DNA from 2 places in the Neobacillus sp. B24 genome. Region 2 is predicted to be linked to the other one. Evidence: predicted binding sites of a transcription regulator. Region 2 holds the regulator's gene; the other holds the start of a gene.

Region 1 (7,487 bases), 1.6 Mb from region 2:
ACCCGTTCCCGCTTGTCGGCAAATGGACAAATTTTTACCTGTTTATTTAACGGGAATGGCCATGATATCCGCAATTTCATGAGGAATGGCGCGACCGATGAAGAAATCGCCGCTCGAATCACCGGAATATGGAACGGCCGCGGCGACCGATATTCTGACGAACGAACCGCCGAAACAGCCAAAAACCGCAAGAAAATTGAAATGTCCTATATTGGTGGATAACATAAAGAAACAGCCTGCTCAAATCAGCAGGCTGTTTCTTTTTAGAAGTACCTTGGAAATAAAATGTTATTTTCAAGATGAACGTGCATAAAGGTCAATCCTTCAAGCTCTTCTAAACGTCTGTAAACCAAAGTGTAGGTACCGCAAGCATCGAGCGGCAGTGAGAAGTCGGAGGTAACGCTCCGTAATTCTTTTATAATCGCGCCGGCATGGTCATGTTCCTTTTCTAGTTCCACAATCATGTTAATCGCTTCTTCGCGATTTTCAACCGTCCCATTCGCAAGCTTTTTGATGAGTGGGAAGACTACTTCCTCTTCTTTTGCCATATGCTCAAGCAATTCCTTTTTCAATTCATAGAACAGTTCATAAACCTTCAATAGTTCAGGGTGGCTGGTTCCATGAACCTTGGAAACCTTTGTTACATATGGGCTTAGCATCGTTAATTCTTCTGCTGTTGCCCGGTGATAATGGTTGATGACGTGATCAATAATGGTGTCGGAGTCGGAGTTGGTCCATACCTCAAGATTCGTTTCTTGCGACTGGTTCTTTTCACAAACTACCATTAACTCTTCGATCACGGTATCCGTATTATGTCCGGCTGCTTGAGAAAGTGGAATATTACCGCCGCAGCAAAAATCGATGCGGTATTTTTTGAACACATCACTTGTCTTTGGTACTTCATTCACAATATCTTTAACTAAGGAATTTGCTGTAATCGTAATAGTCATTATAAAACCTCCTAAAAATCTTTCTACCATAAGCATAATGGAATCCTGAAATAAACTTGGTGACCCTCATCACAGATTCCAAATGTTTTTATAAAAGTGGTCAAGAAACTTTCACATTTGTGACATTTGCCATGTTTGTAAGTTTTCTGTAGGCTTATAATGAATAATATATAAAAACAAAAATTTGATTTTTTTCAAGGATGGGAGCCGATTTAATTGTTTGAAAGAAGACAACCTATCCCAATCGGGGAAGCTGTAAGCAAAGTTATGGAATTTGAACTGCTCGGTGCCATAGAGCATGTTTCGATAGATGAAAGTTATGGAAGATTTTTATCGGAAGACTTAACGGCCACCTGTGATGTTCCGCATTTCGACCGGGCACCATATGATGGCTTTGCTGTCAGGTCAATTGATACCAGTGAAGCAAATCTTGCAAATCCAATACAATTTGAGGTCATTGATCATATAGGGGCTGGAATGGTTTCACAGAAACAGGTACATAAAAATCAAGCTGTTAGAATCATGACCGGTGCAATTATGCCAGAAGGAACTGATGCTGTGGTCATGTTTGAAGTAGCCAAAACCTTTGAAGAGAATGGTACTCCATACATGTCTATTAAGCGGCAGTTTAAAAAAGGCGAAAATGTTTCGTTTAGAGGGGAAGATGCTAAAGAGGGCGAGGTTCTTGTCAAAAAAGGAACATTGATTAATCCTGGCATTCAGGCAATGCTCGCTACTTTTGGCTATAAGCATGTTCCGGTTGCCAAAAAACCGACCGTTGGCTTATTCGCGACCGGCACTGAACTACTAGAGGTTGAAGAAACGCTCGTACCAGGGAAAATTCGCAACAGTAATTCGCATATGATTGCGGCTCAAATTGAACGAGTTGGTGCTCATGTTCAATATTTTGGGAAACTGCCGGATGAATTTGATACCTGTTTTGAAGCAGTTAGAACTGCACTAGACAAAGTGGATATTTTAATCACGACGGGGGGAGTTTCCGTTGGCGATTTTGATTATCTTCCGGAAATTTATGAAAAACTGAATGCTCAAGTGTTGTTTAATAAGGTAGCTATGAGGCCGGGAAGCGTAACGACTGTAGCACACTTTAACGGAAAGCTGCTGTTCGGATTGTCAGGCAACCCCTCAGCCTGTTATGTCGGATTTGAATTATTTGCCCGGCCGATTATTCGCAGAATGTTATGTTCAGAAAAACCGCATTTAAGAAAAGAAACTGCTATCCTAGATGTTGATTTTCCAAAAGCCAACCCGTTTACAAGATTTGTCCGCAGTGCCGTATCCATTGAAAACGGAAGACTAAAAGTAAGCCCAAGCGGCTTAGATAAGTCCAATATCATCATGAGCTTGGCTGGAGCCAATTCGTTAACCATTTTGCCCGGTGGAACAAGAGGATTTACCGCTGGCAGTGAAGTAGATGTGCTGCTGCTTGAAGACCAAACCGGCAGTGAATGGCCTTGGTAAAACCAATTATTTTTCAGGTTGCTGGTTATCAAAATAGCGGCAAGACCACCTTTACATTGAAGGTAATTCAAGGTCTAAGAGCCGCGGGAATCGCTGTTGCCACGATTAAGCATCACGGCCATGGCGGCAAACCAGAGGTCCAGGAGAATAAGGATTCGCTGAAACATCTTTCAGCAGGTGCCTCCGCTTCGATCGTCGAAGGATGTGGCAGAATGATTCTCCAGGCAGAGGGAACCGATATTGGTTTGCAGGACCAAATTGAGTTGTTGAGTTTTTTTGAATCGGATGTGATTTTAGTTGAGGGGTATAAACATCAACCATTTCCCAAGGTTGTACTGATGAGAACTGAGGCAGATTTGCCATTGCTATCAGAACTAACCAATATTAAAGCCATAATCTATTGGCAGGATGATTTGAGGGAAAACATTGCGGCCCAAATGGATCTGGATGTGCCTAGGTTTCATATTAACGACGGTAACAGCGTGGAGTGGACCGTAGAATTATTAAGAAATTGTGTCGAAGAGAGAGGCTGAGGCCTCTTTTTTGTTTTTTTGTGATGTGATTCACACTTTATTCCCCTGTGCTCCATTATAGTGAAGATAGTTGGATTAAGGAGTGAAATATGATGAAGATATTTCTACCAAAACAGCATGGTGCATGGGCAATGTTAATTATCCCGTTTTGGCTCGGGGTCATTAATGGAGGATTTATTTGGCAGCATATCCCGTTTTTCCTCGGTTGGCTGTTATTATATTTGGCAACCTATCCGATGCTGCTTCTTTTTAAAAAGAAAAAGGTTCCTTTTTATACAAAGTGGACGTTAATTTATCTGGTACCTGCTTTGTTACTGCTATTAATACCTTTGGTCGAACGGCCGACAATTGTCTATTTTGGACTGCTGATGCTTCCATTCTTTGTGATTAATACCTATTATACCGCGATTAACCAAGATCGCGCGTTCATGAATGATATCAGTGCCATTTGCGCCTTTTCCATTGCTGGGCTGGCCAGCAGTTATTTCGGCAGGGGAAACATTACAGTTGAAACGTTATTATATACATTTATCGGCTCAATGCTCTTCTTCGCAGGCTGTACTTTTTATGTAAAAACCATGATCAGAGAAAAGAAAAATTTACAATTTAAGTGGGTTTCGTGGATATATCACCTTATTTTGGTGATTTCATGGCTGGTACTCGGGTTTTGGGTCGTCGCGCTTGCCTATATACCAAGCTTGGTCCGGGCAGTCGTCTTTTATGGAAAAAAACTAACCCCAAAACAAATTGGTATATACGAAATTGTAAACTCGGCGATATTCTTCGTGATTATGGCACTACAAATCCTTTATTTTCACTAATACCAGCAAAAAAATCGGTCCCTTGACAGGACCGATTTTTTTATTCTAATCAACTTTACAAATTTCCGTTGGGCAATCCTCACAATCAATCTCCGTTTTCAAATAATCCAAATCATGAATGGTTATCTGGCCTCGTTCAATCGAGATTACGCCAGACTTTCTTAGGTCACTTAACAAACGATTGACCACTTCTCTTGATGTTCCGCAGAAATTGGCCAATTCCTGATTGGTCAGCGGCAAATCAATATAGATGCCTTTATTGGTCTGTATACCATAGCTGTTGCTGATCCGAATCAGAGTGGAGTAGAGCGCACCTTTTTTTCCGTGTAACACCAAGTCACGGAAACGGGTTTGTGTTTTGCGATATTGCTGGCTCATCCATTTTATAAATTCAAAGGAGAGCGGCAAATCTTGTGAAAGCTTTTCTTCAAATAAATCTCGTTTGATTACAGCTACCTCACCACTCTCAATGACACGTGCACTCAATAAATATTTAGGTGACGGGGAAAATAACTGTAATTCACCGACGAAGTCACCCCCTGAGCACATGCGTAATGTAAGCTCGCGGCCGTCAGGGATTATTTTACTAATCTGAAGAATACCGCTTTGAATGATATACATTTCTTCTGCAGCTGCCCCTTCTTGGAATAGAAAGCAACCTTTCTCCATTTTCTTGATATAATGAATCGTCTCAAAGAGATGTGTCAACTGTACAGGTATTTCTTCAACTAACTGCATAAGAGTAACCACCTTTAACGGGTTAATCAATCTTAGTAAAAGGTTGTATGAATTTGTGCCACTTTTCTATTATCCAAATGACAGCCAATGTTATATTTTTACAAGATTCTACTATCATTATATTGTTAACGGAGAATCTTTAGCAATATCTGTAGAATAAGTTCATACAATCGTCAAATGTTGAAAAATAAAGGGTATTGGAAAATAACGTAAGATTTTTTGAGGACGCATGAAAGAACTTCCAATAATGGTGTGAATGGAAACGGAAATAATAAAGTTGTAACGTTAAGGAGGGAAAAGAATGGGTCAAAATCGTCAGTTTCGCTCAGGGCAAAAAGCCCCCAATAATGGCGTATATATTGAAGTTGGAGACACGGGGAGCAATGTAATCAATCCGAAAAAAATAAAGCTGAAAGCCGGGGACAGATTCCCTGAATCCTCAAACGATGAACGAGTTTGGACGTATCAGCGCAAGCCATAATAGTAAAAAACCAAGAGTCATCCAAACCTGGATGGCTCTTTCTAAATTTTACTTTCAACGCAGTGTTATAATATAATAAAGAAAATAGGTCAAGAAAGGTCAAATAAGGAGTTGAGAAAATGGACTTAAACAAAATGACGGAGAGGCTGCAAAAAGGAATGATGGATGCTCAGAGTCTGGCGGTTAAAAATAATCACCAGGAAATAGATGAGCCTCATTTATTTTTGGCTTTATTGGGCCAGGATGACAGTCTGATTGCCTCAATTATGGAACGGGCTGGGATTTCACCGGAAAAAGTTGAATATCGCTTGAAGGAAAGCATGGGGAAAAAGCCGCAAGTGATCGGCAGCGGGGCTGAACACGGGAAACTGTATATAACTTCTAAATTGCAAAAGCTGCTGGTAAGTGCCGAAGAATTCGCTGCCAAGCTGAGTGACGAGTATTTATCGGTTGAACACATTCTTATGGCCGCTGTGAACGGAAATGATTCTGAAATAAAAAGGATTATTGCAGGATTAGGCGGAAGCCCAGAAAAAATACTTTCCGCCATTAAAGAAATTAGGGGGAATCAAAGGGTGACTTCACAAAATCCTGAAACAGGTTATGAAGCATTAAAAAAATATGGCCGGGATTTAGTGGCAGAGGTAAAGGCAGGAAAAATTGATCCTGTGATTGGCAGGGATACGGAAATCCGCAATGTGATTAGGATTCTGTCAAGAAAAACCAAAAACAATCCAGTGTTAATCGGCGAACCGGGTGTAGGAAAGACAGCCATTGTGGAAGGGCTTGCCCAACGAATTGTTCGCAAGGATGTTCCAGAAGGGCTGAAGGATAAAACCATCTTCTCGCTTGATATGAGCGCCTTGATCGCCGGAGCTAAATTCAGGGGAGAATTTGAAGAAAGACTGAAAGCCGTTTTAAATGAAATCAAAAAAAGCGAAGGGCAAATCCTGTTGTTTATCGATGAAATTCATACGATTGTCGGTGCGGGCAGAACCGATGGTGCCATGGATGCCGGCAATATGTTAAAACCAATGCTCGCACGGGGTGAACTTCATTGTATTGGAGCAACGACACTTGATGAGCACCGGAAGTATATTGAAAAAGACCCGGCATTGGAACGGCGCTTTCAGCAAGTGTTAGTCCAAGAACCTGATGTCGAGGACACCATTTCCATTTTGCGGGGCTTAAAGGAGCGTTTTGAAGTCCATCATGGGGTAAAAATACATGACCATGCTTTAGTAATCGCTGCCACTTTGTCAGATCGCTATATTTCTGACCGTTTTTTGCCTGACAAAGCCATTGATTTAGTTGATGAGGCTTGTGCGATGATTCGGACTGAAATCGATTCGATGCCAACTGAACTTGATGAAGTCACGCGCAGAGTGATGCAACTTGAAATTGAGGACGCCGCCTTAAGAAAAGAGCATGATGAAGTCAGCAAACAAAGGCTTGAAACTCTGCAAAAGGAATTAGCCGATTTAAAGGATCAAGCAAATAGTATGAAAGCCAAATGGCTTGGGGAAAAAGAAACCATCCAAAAATTGCAGGAAAAACGGGAGCAAATCGAAAAGCTACGCCGGGAGCTTCAGCAGGCAGAAGACCGATATGATTTAAACCGGGCTGCAGAGCTGCGGCACGGAAGAATCCCGCAAGCTGAAAAAGAATTAAAGGAGCTTGAGACAGAAACACAATCCGAAAATCGTTTGCTGCGTGAGGAGGTAACCGGCGAAGAAATATCGAATATTATTTCTAGGTGGACAGGCATTCCACTGGCAAAACTGGTTGAAGGCGAACGTGAAAAGCTGCTCAGGCTGGAATCAATTTTGCAAGAACGGGTTATTGGTCAAGATGAAGCGGTCAATCTAGTAACAGATGCGGTCCTCCGCGCCAGGGCGGGAATCAAAGACCCCAACAGACCAATTGGTTCGTTTTTATTTTTGGGACCGACCGGAGTTGGAAAAACAGAACTGGCTAAAGCTCTAGCGGAAGCGTTGTTCGACAGTGAAGAACATATTATTCGCATCGATATGTCCGAATATATGGAAAAGCATGCCGTTTCCCGTCTCATTGGTGCACCTCCAGGATATGTCGGCTATGAAGAAGGAGGTCAGTTGACGGAAGCCGTTAGAAGGCGGCCGTACTGTGTGATATTAATGGATGAAATAGAAAAAGCACATCCGGAAGTATTTAATATCCTCCTGCAAGCTCTCGATGATGGCCGGATTACTGACTCACAGGGAAGGGTGGTTGACTTTAAAAACACCGTCATCATTATGACATCCAATATCGGTTCCCAGTTTTTGCTCGATAGGGCCGAAGATGAGGAAGGGATTTCAGAGAAGGCTAGGGAAAATGTGTTAAGCCAGTTAAGAGCTCATTTCCGTCCGGAATTTTTAAATCGGATTGATGAGACAATTTTGTTTAAGCCATTATCGTTGGGCGATATCAAAAATATCGTTGTGAAGCTGTTAAAGGAGCT
Region 2 (7,487 bases):
ACCCCCTTAAATCTAAGGATAATTGAGGTTACCACACTCTCAACAACCTAGATAGGAAGTGACAATTTGTACCCTCAAATTATAACCTATTTATTAACTTTTATTAAGTACCAAGAACAAATAATTCGAACATTACTTACCCTTCTTATTGGGAAGGGGATGTTTGAAAAGCCTGAGGAAAAACCTGTAAATAAACCTTATCGTAAACTCCAGGTGGATGATCTTCCGATCATCGAAACCATTCAGAAACTTGATTACCGAAGCCTCCTAACCGAATACCTGGAGAAGAACGGTAAACAACTAAAACCTGTTCAAAGGCGTTCGAATACAAAGGCATGTGTGCCCAAGTCAATGAAATGTCCGCAGTGTGGTGCTCCAGCGGATTATCTTTATGCCAATAATGGAGGCAAAGGACAGTTTCAATGTAAGGTGTGTGCCTGTCTTTTCAATGATAAAAATCGCTATTCGAAGGAGGCTATTTTGAAGTGTCCTCATTGTTCTAGGACCCTTGAGAAAGTCAAAGAGCGAAAAGACTTTGACGTGTACAAGTGTAAAAATAATGACTGTTCCTACTACCAGCAGAAACTGAATGGCATGTCTGCGAAAGAGAAGAAACAGTTTAAAAAGGATCCACAAGCCTTTAAATTAAGATATATCTTCCGGCAGTTCCACATTGATTTTCAGCCATTGTCAAAGGCTTCTCCTAAGAAACCAAAGGTTGACTTGGCCAGGCTTTATGTGTCGCCACATACATTGGGGCTTATTTTAACCTATCACGTTAACTATGGCCTTTCGGCCCGGAAGACAGCTGCACTCATGAAAGATATCCATGGTGTTTCTATATCGCATCAAAGCATTTTAAATTACGAGAACGCAGTTGCATTAATCCTTAAACCTTACGTAGACCACTATCCCTACGAGCTTTCTGATCAGTTCTGTGGGGACGAAACCTATATTAGGGTTCAAGGTCGTTGGCATTACTTGTTCTTCTTCTTTGATGCGGTAAAAAAGATCATTCTGTCTTATCCAGTGTCAGCAAATCGAGATACAGCGACAGCAATCCGTGCCATTGATGATGTCCTAATGAAATTTAAAGAGATTCCGGAAGATCTTACATTTGTGGTGGACGGCAATCCGATATATCTCTTAGCCCAACACTTTTACGCCCAGCATGATATTCACTTTGACATTACTCAGGTCATTGGGCTTACCAATGAAGATCCTGTATCAAAGGAGTATAGGCCTCTCAAACAAGTGATTGAAAGACTCAATCGCACATTTAAGGGCAATTATCGCTCAACACACGGGTTTGGGTCCGAACATGGGTCTGTTTCGTTTGTGACGCTTTTTGTGGCTTACTTTAACTTTTTACGGCCTCACTCAGCGTTAGAAGGTAATGTGCCAGTGGTTAATCCAGAGCTCTTACTGCGACCGAATATGCCTGCACGCTGGACTAAATTAATAGGTTTAGCTCAAGATTGGATCATTGAACAAACAGTCTAACTTTTTGTTTAGCAGAGCCCTTGAACCCACTAGCAACCGGCGAAGCGAACTCTTGACAAACCGAACTTGCCAATGGTTTAAAATGGAAATACCAAGGGCTATTTGGCATGCCTTCTTTTTGTCCCCGTCGCCCTTGATAAAGGAATCTCAAACCATTGGCGTGTTTGTCAAGAGCGGTTGCGGGGCCGACGCACCCAATATGTGGAAAGGAACCTAACCCCTTAAGGAGTTTTCATAGAACTTTTGACACTACCCTGATTTTTCAGATTCCAGTTGGAATCGTTCTCGAATTAATGCTGCTCTTCTTATATCCCTTTCATGCGGCCTTAATGGTCCGCCGGCATACTGCTGTAGAAAACCCGGTTGGGTTAAAATCATTAACTCATTTAATATCGTTTTGGAGATATTTTTGATGTATCCCATGTCAATCCCCAAACGAACATCTGATAAACATCTTGCAGCTTCTTTTGATTCAATGATCCGGCAATTGGTTAAAACCCCTAAGGAACGAAACACTCTATCTTCTAATTGTATGTTAGAAGTTTTCCGTAATGCTTCCCGCGCCGACCTTTCTTGTGAAATGATCTGGCTGACAACCCCCATTAAGTCGCGGCAGATATCCTCTTCCGCCTTTCCGAGTGTAATCTGGTTGGAAATTTGAAAAATGTTCCCCAGCGCTTCACTTCCTTCACCATAAATTCCTCGTACGACGAACCCCAATTGATTTATCGCAGGAATAATCCGGCTGATTTGCTGCGTTAATATTAACCCCGGCAAGTGCATCATTAACGATGCCCGGAGTCCGGTTCCAACGTTAGTAGGACAACTTGTCAGGTAACCCAGTTTTTCATCAAATGCATATTGGAGATGCTGTTCAATCCAGTCATCAATCTCATTGGCCGCTTCCAAGGCTTGCGCCAATTGCAAGCCAGGAAACAAGCACTGGATCCGAATATGATCTTCTTCATTAATCATTATACTGACTTCTTCGTTTTCCGATAATAAAACGGCCCCATGTGGTGAGTCCTCTGACAAATTTGGGCTAATTAGGTGTTTCTCCACTAATACCCGCTTTTGCAGCGGCTGCATTTCATCGATTTTCAACAGTTCCAGTTTCCCGAACTTTGGCAGTGTTCCCTTTTGAAGCAGATTTTCCATATCTGAAATGATCTGTTTTGCTTCCTCATGAGAAAAAAGTGTCGGGAAGTTATAGGCCTCCAGATTCCGCGCCAAGCGAATCCGCGAGCTTAGGACAATATCGGAATCGGGTCCTTCCTCACTCATCCAGGAGCTGACCGCCTGATTTAAAAAACGTTCGAGCGACATCGCTACTCCCCTCCCTCAAGGCTACCTGTCAACCTTTTTTCAAGTTGGCGAATTTCATCGCGAATTCGTGCCGCCTGCTCGAACTCTTCGCGGATGATTGATTCTCTTAAGTTATGTTTCAGTTCCTCAATTTGCTTACGAAGGTGGATACTGCCGCCAATTCGCTTTGGTATTTTTCCATTATGAGTCCAGTTACCGCCGTGAAGGCGCCTTAGTACCGGTTTTAGCTGGTCTTGAAAGGTTTCATAGCAATGAGCACAGCCAAACCGGCCCACTTTTAAAAATTGCGGAAAGGTCATCGAACAATGATGACACTGCAGGATTTCCTCCTGATGGAACGGACTTTTACTAGGCTGTTGAAACGTTGGGTCAATGTTTAGTAAACCGGCTAATAGATTATTAAAGGAAAAGCCCGATTCCCCATTAAACATAAACATTTCACCTTTTTCCTGGGCGCATTTTTCACACAGGTGCACTTCTGTTTTTTCACCGTTAATAATTTTTGTAAAATGAAGCGCTGCAGGCCGTTGGTTGCATTCCTGGCAATTCATTTTCCTCACCTCTGTAAAGGGCATGTGGTTTTGCAGCTGATTATTTAGATACTCGACCAGACATACCCCGGATACTTATTTAGCTAATATGAAATTATAAAATTTTATAATTTCCTAACGCATAAATTCAACTACGCCTCTGTCTTCGTCCTAACGGACTGGCCAATCGGCAAGTTTTCATTTATATTTCAAAGATGTTAACATTGCTTTTAGCATTCTTGCCCGCAATTCATCCCGGTATGGGAGGTCAATATAGAGCACGGAGCGATCAATAACAGACAGCATGATTTTGGCTTCCCGTTTTGTGATGATTTCTTCCTGGACAAGACGAGTGATTACATCCTCCGCACTTGCCTGTGCCACTCGACCGTGAATAAGCGATAGTAAGTGATCGATTAAATCGGCTGAATCATGTGATTCTACTTTTATAATCCGGATATAGCCGCCTCCGCCCCGTTTGCTTTCAACGAGATATCCGCGTTCAATTGTAAAGCGAGTGTTGATTACATAATTAATCTGCGAAGGAACACATTGAAATTTATCAGCCACTTCACTGCGTTTAATTTCAACGATATCCTCTTCACTCATTTCTAAGACTTGTTTCAAGTATTTCTCGATAATATCGGAGATGTTTCTCATTCCGGCTGCGCACCCCCTGTCATCATCTGACTTTGACTATATTTGACATTAATTATACTCAAATTCATGGTGAGATGCAACGATTCACTACTTTATGATTTTCTCCAAATCTTGCGGTTACGAAACGTGGGGATAGTGGGAAAAAACTACTATTTCGTTTAGGATTGGGCACAAAATAATGAATTGAGGGGGGACAAAATGAAAACAATTGGTATATTCCTCAAATATGAGGTGATTGGCGAAGGTGAAGAGGGAAAACATCGGGTATTCTTCATGAATCGGTTCTATTTGCGTATTTCGGGAGCATAAACGGCTGGGTTACTGCTCCAATAGACTCTATTGGCGTAATTTACATGTGGAAATTAGGTGATTTTGTTCAATAAAAATAGACTTAAAAAATTATATCCGCGGTTTTTCTCCGGATATCCGCGAAAAACAAAATATATCCGCGTTAATTTGATTTTTTCCGCGAAAAAACAAATATATCTGCGAAAATCCCAATATATCCGCGAAACTCCTTTTTTCAAAGCCAATTACCTTTTTTAAAAGGACACAAAAAAGACAACCATTTTTTCAGGTTGTCTTTTGTTTGCCCGGCAACGTCCTACTCTCACAGGGGCGCTTGCCCCAACTACCATCGGCGCTGAGAAGCTTAACTTCCGTGTTCGGTATGGGAACGGGTGTGACCTTCTCGCCATAGTTGCCAAACTATTCTTTTGAGGTTTCATTCCCTCAAAACTAGATAATGCAGAAGAAGTTTCAGTAAACCGAATAATCATTTTGACTTGGTTAAGTCCTCGATCGATTAGTATCAGTCAGCTCCACATGTCACCATGCTTCCACCTCTGACCTATCAACCTGATCATCTTTCAGGGATCTTACTAGCTTGACGCTATGGGAAATCTCATCTTGAGGGGGGCTTCATGCTTAGATGCTTTCAGCACTTATCCCGTCCGCACATAGCTACCCAGCGATGCCTTTGGCAAGACAACTGGTACACCAGCGGTGCGTCCATCCCGGTCCTCTCGTACTAAGGACAGCTCCTCTCAAATTTCCTGCGCCCACGACGGATAGGGACCGAACTGTCTCACGACGTTCTGAACCCAGCTCGCGTACCGCTTTAATGGGCGAACAGCCCAACCCTTGGGACCGACTACAGCCCCAGGATGCGATGAGCCGACATCGAGGTGCCAAACCTCCCCGTCGATGTGGACTCTTGGGGGAGATAAGCCTGTTATCCCCGGGGTAGCTTTTATCCGTTGAGCGATGGCCCTTCCATGCGGAACCACCGGATCACTAAGCCCGACTTTCGTCCCTGCTCGACTTGTAGGTCTCGCAGTCAAGCTCCCTTGTGCCTTTACACTCTACGAATGATTTCCAACCATTCTGAGGGAACCTTTGGGCGCCTCCGTTACTCTTTGGGAGGCGACCGCCCCAGTCAAACTGCCCACCTGACACTGTCTCCCACCCCGATAAGGGGTGCGGGTTAGAATTTCAATACAGCCAGGGTAGTATCCCACCGACGCCTCCACCGAAGCTGGCGCTCCGGTTTCTCAGGCTCCTACCTATCCTGTACAAGCTGTACCAAAATTCAATATCAGGCTACAGTAAAGCTCCACGGGGTCTTTCCGTCCTGTCGCGGGTAACCTGCATCTTCACAGGTACTATAATTTCACCGAGTCTCTCGTTGAGACAGTGCCCAGATCGTTACGCCTTTCGTGCGGGTCGGAACTTACCCGACAAGGAATTTCGCTACCTTAGGACCGTTATAGTTACGGCCGCCGTTTACTGGGGCTTCGATTCAGAGCTTCGCTTTTAAGGCTAACCCCTCCTCTTAACCTTCCAGCACCGGGCAGGCGTCAGCCCCTATACTTCGCCTTGCGGCTTCGCAGAGACCTGTGTTTTTGCTAAACAGTCGCCTGGGCCTATTCACTGCGGCTCATCACAGCTATTCACCGTAATGAGCACCCCTTCTCCCGAAGTTACGGGGTCATTTTGCCGAGTTCCTTAACGAGAGTTCTCTCGCTCACCTTAGGATTCTCTCCTCGCCTACCTGTGTCGGTTTGCGGTACGGGCACCTAATATCATCGCTAGAGGCTTTTCTTGGCAGTGTGGAATCAGGAACTTCGGTACTATATTTCCCTCGGCATCACAGCTCAGCCTTTGTGAGAAGCGGATTTTCCTGCTTCTCAGCCTAACTGCTTACACGCGCATAACCAGCAGCGCGCTTACCCTATCCTCCTGCGTCCCCCCATCACTCAAACGATAAAGAGGTGGTACAGGAATATCAACCTGTTGTCCATCGCCTACGCCTTTCGGCCTCGGCTTAGGTCCCGACTAACCCTGAGCGGACGAGCCTTCCTCAGGAAACCTTAGGCATACGGTGGACGGGATTCTCACCCGTCTTTCGCTACTCATACCGGCATTCTCACTTCTAAGCGCTCCACCAGTCCTTACGGTCTAGCTTCAACGCCCTTAGAACGCTCTCCTACCGCGGACACCAGACGGTGTCCACCCACAGCTTCGGTGATACGTTTAGCCCCGGTACATTTTCGGCGCAGAGTCACTCGACCAGTGAGCTATTACGCACTCTTTAAATGGTGGCTGCTTCTAAGCCAACATCCTGGTTGTCTAAGCAACTCCACATCCTTTTCCACTTAACGTATACTTTGGGACCTTAGCTGGTGGTCTGGGCTGTTTCCCTTTTGACTACGGATCTTATCACTCGCAGTCTGACTCCCACGGATAAGTCATTGGCATTCGGAGTTTGTCTGAATTCGGTAACCCGATGAGGGCCCCTAGTCCAAACAGTGCTCTACCTCCAAGACTCTTACTACGTGAGGCTAGCCCTAAAGCTATTTCGGAGAGAACCAGCTATCTCCAAGTTCGATTGGAATTTCTCCGCTACCCACACCTCATCCCCGCACTTTTCAACGTGCGTGGGTTCGGGCCTCCATCCAGTGTTACCTGGACTTCACCCTGGACATGGGTAGATCACCTGGTTTCGGGTCTACGACTACATACTATGACGCCCTATTCAGACTCGCTTTCGCTGCGGCTCCGTCTTTTCAACTTAACCTCGCATGTAATCGTAACTCGCCGGTTCATTCTACAAAAGGCACGCCATTACCCATGAATGGGCTTTGACTACTTGTAGGCACACGGTTTCAGGTACTATTTCACTCCCCTTCCGGGGTGCTTTTCACCTTTCCCTCACGGTACTGGTTCACTATCGGTCACTAGGGAGTATTTAGCCTTGGGAGATGGTCCTCCCTGCTTCCGACCGGATTTCACGTGTCCGGCCGTACTCAGGATCCACTCAGGAGGGAACGAAGTTTCAACTACAGGGCTTTTACCTTCTACGGCTGGCCTTTCCAGGCCGCTTCATTTACCCCGTTCCTTTGTAACTCCATGTTGAGTGTCCTACAACCCCGAAAGGCAAGCCTTTCGGTTTGGGCTGTTCCCGTT

The links. The regulator CtsR, encoded in region 2, represses protease genes until heat stress. The targets are predictions, from matches to a motif close to ATGGTCAATAAAGGTCAAACA.
Region 1: a site for CtsR is predicted at 5,091-5,111, ahead of clpB (ATP-dependent chaperone ClpB). Genes of this name have one in related genera too.

The regions. Positions count from the first base shown of each region.
Region 1 covers NZ_AP035777.1:1,700,030-1,707,516, forward strand. The annotation lists gene moaA (GTP 3',8-cyclase MoaA) at 1-222, shown strand, start outside; gene ric (iron-sulfur cluster repair di-iron protein) at 264-950, opposite strand; gene ACZ43M_RS08515 (molybdopterin molybdotransferase MoeA) at 1,167-2,432, shown strand; gene mobB (molybdopterin-guanine dinucleotide biosynthesis protein B) at 2,420-2,965, shown strand; gene ACZ43M_RS08525 (YwiC-like family protein) at 3,058-3,786, shown strand; gene ACZ43M_RS08530 (Crp/Fnr family transcriptional regulator) at 3,832-4,524, opposite strand; gene ACZ43M_RS08535 (YjzC family protein) at 4,826-5,005, shown strand; gene clpB (ATP-dependent chaperone ClpB) at 5,125-7,487, shown strand, end outside.
Region 2 covers NZ_AP035777.1:94,734-102,220, reverse strand. The annotation lists gene ACZ43M_RS00530 (IS6 family transposase) at 67-1,503, shown strand; gene ACZ43M_RS00525 (protein arginine kinase) at 1,753-2,829, opposite strand; gene ACZ43M_RS00520 (UvrB/UvrC motif-containing protein) at 2,832-3,380, opposite strand; gene ACZ43M_RS00515 (CtsR family transcriptional regulator) at 3,558-4,019, opposite strand; rRNA gene rrf (5S ribosomal RNA) at 4,611-4,727, opposite strand; rRNA gene ACZ43M_RS00505 (23S ribosomal RNA) at 4,805-7,487, opposite strand, start outside.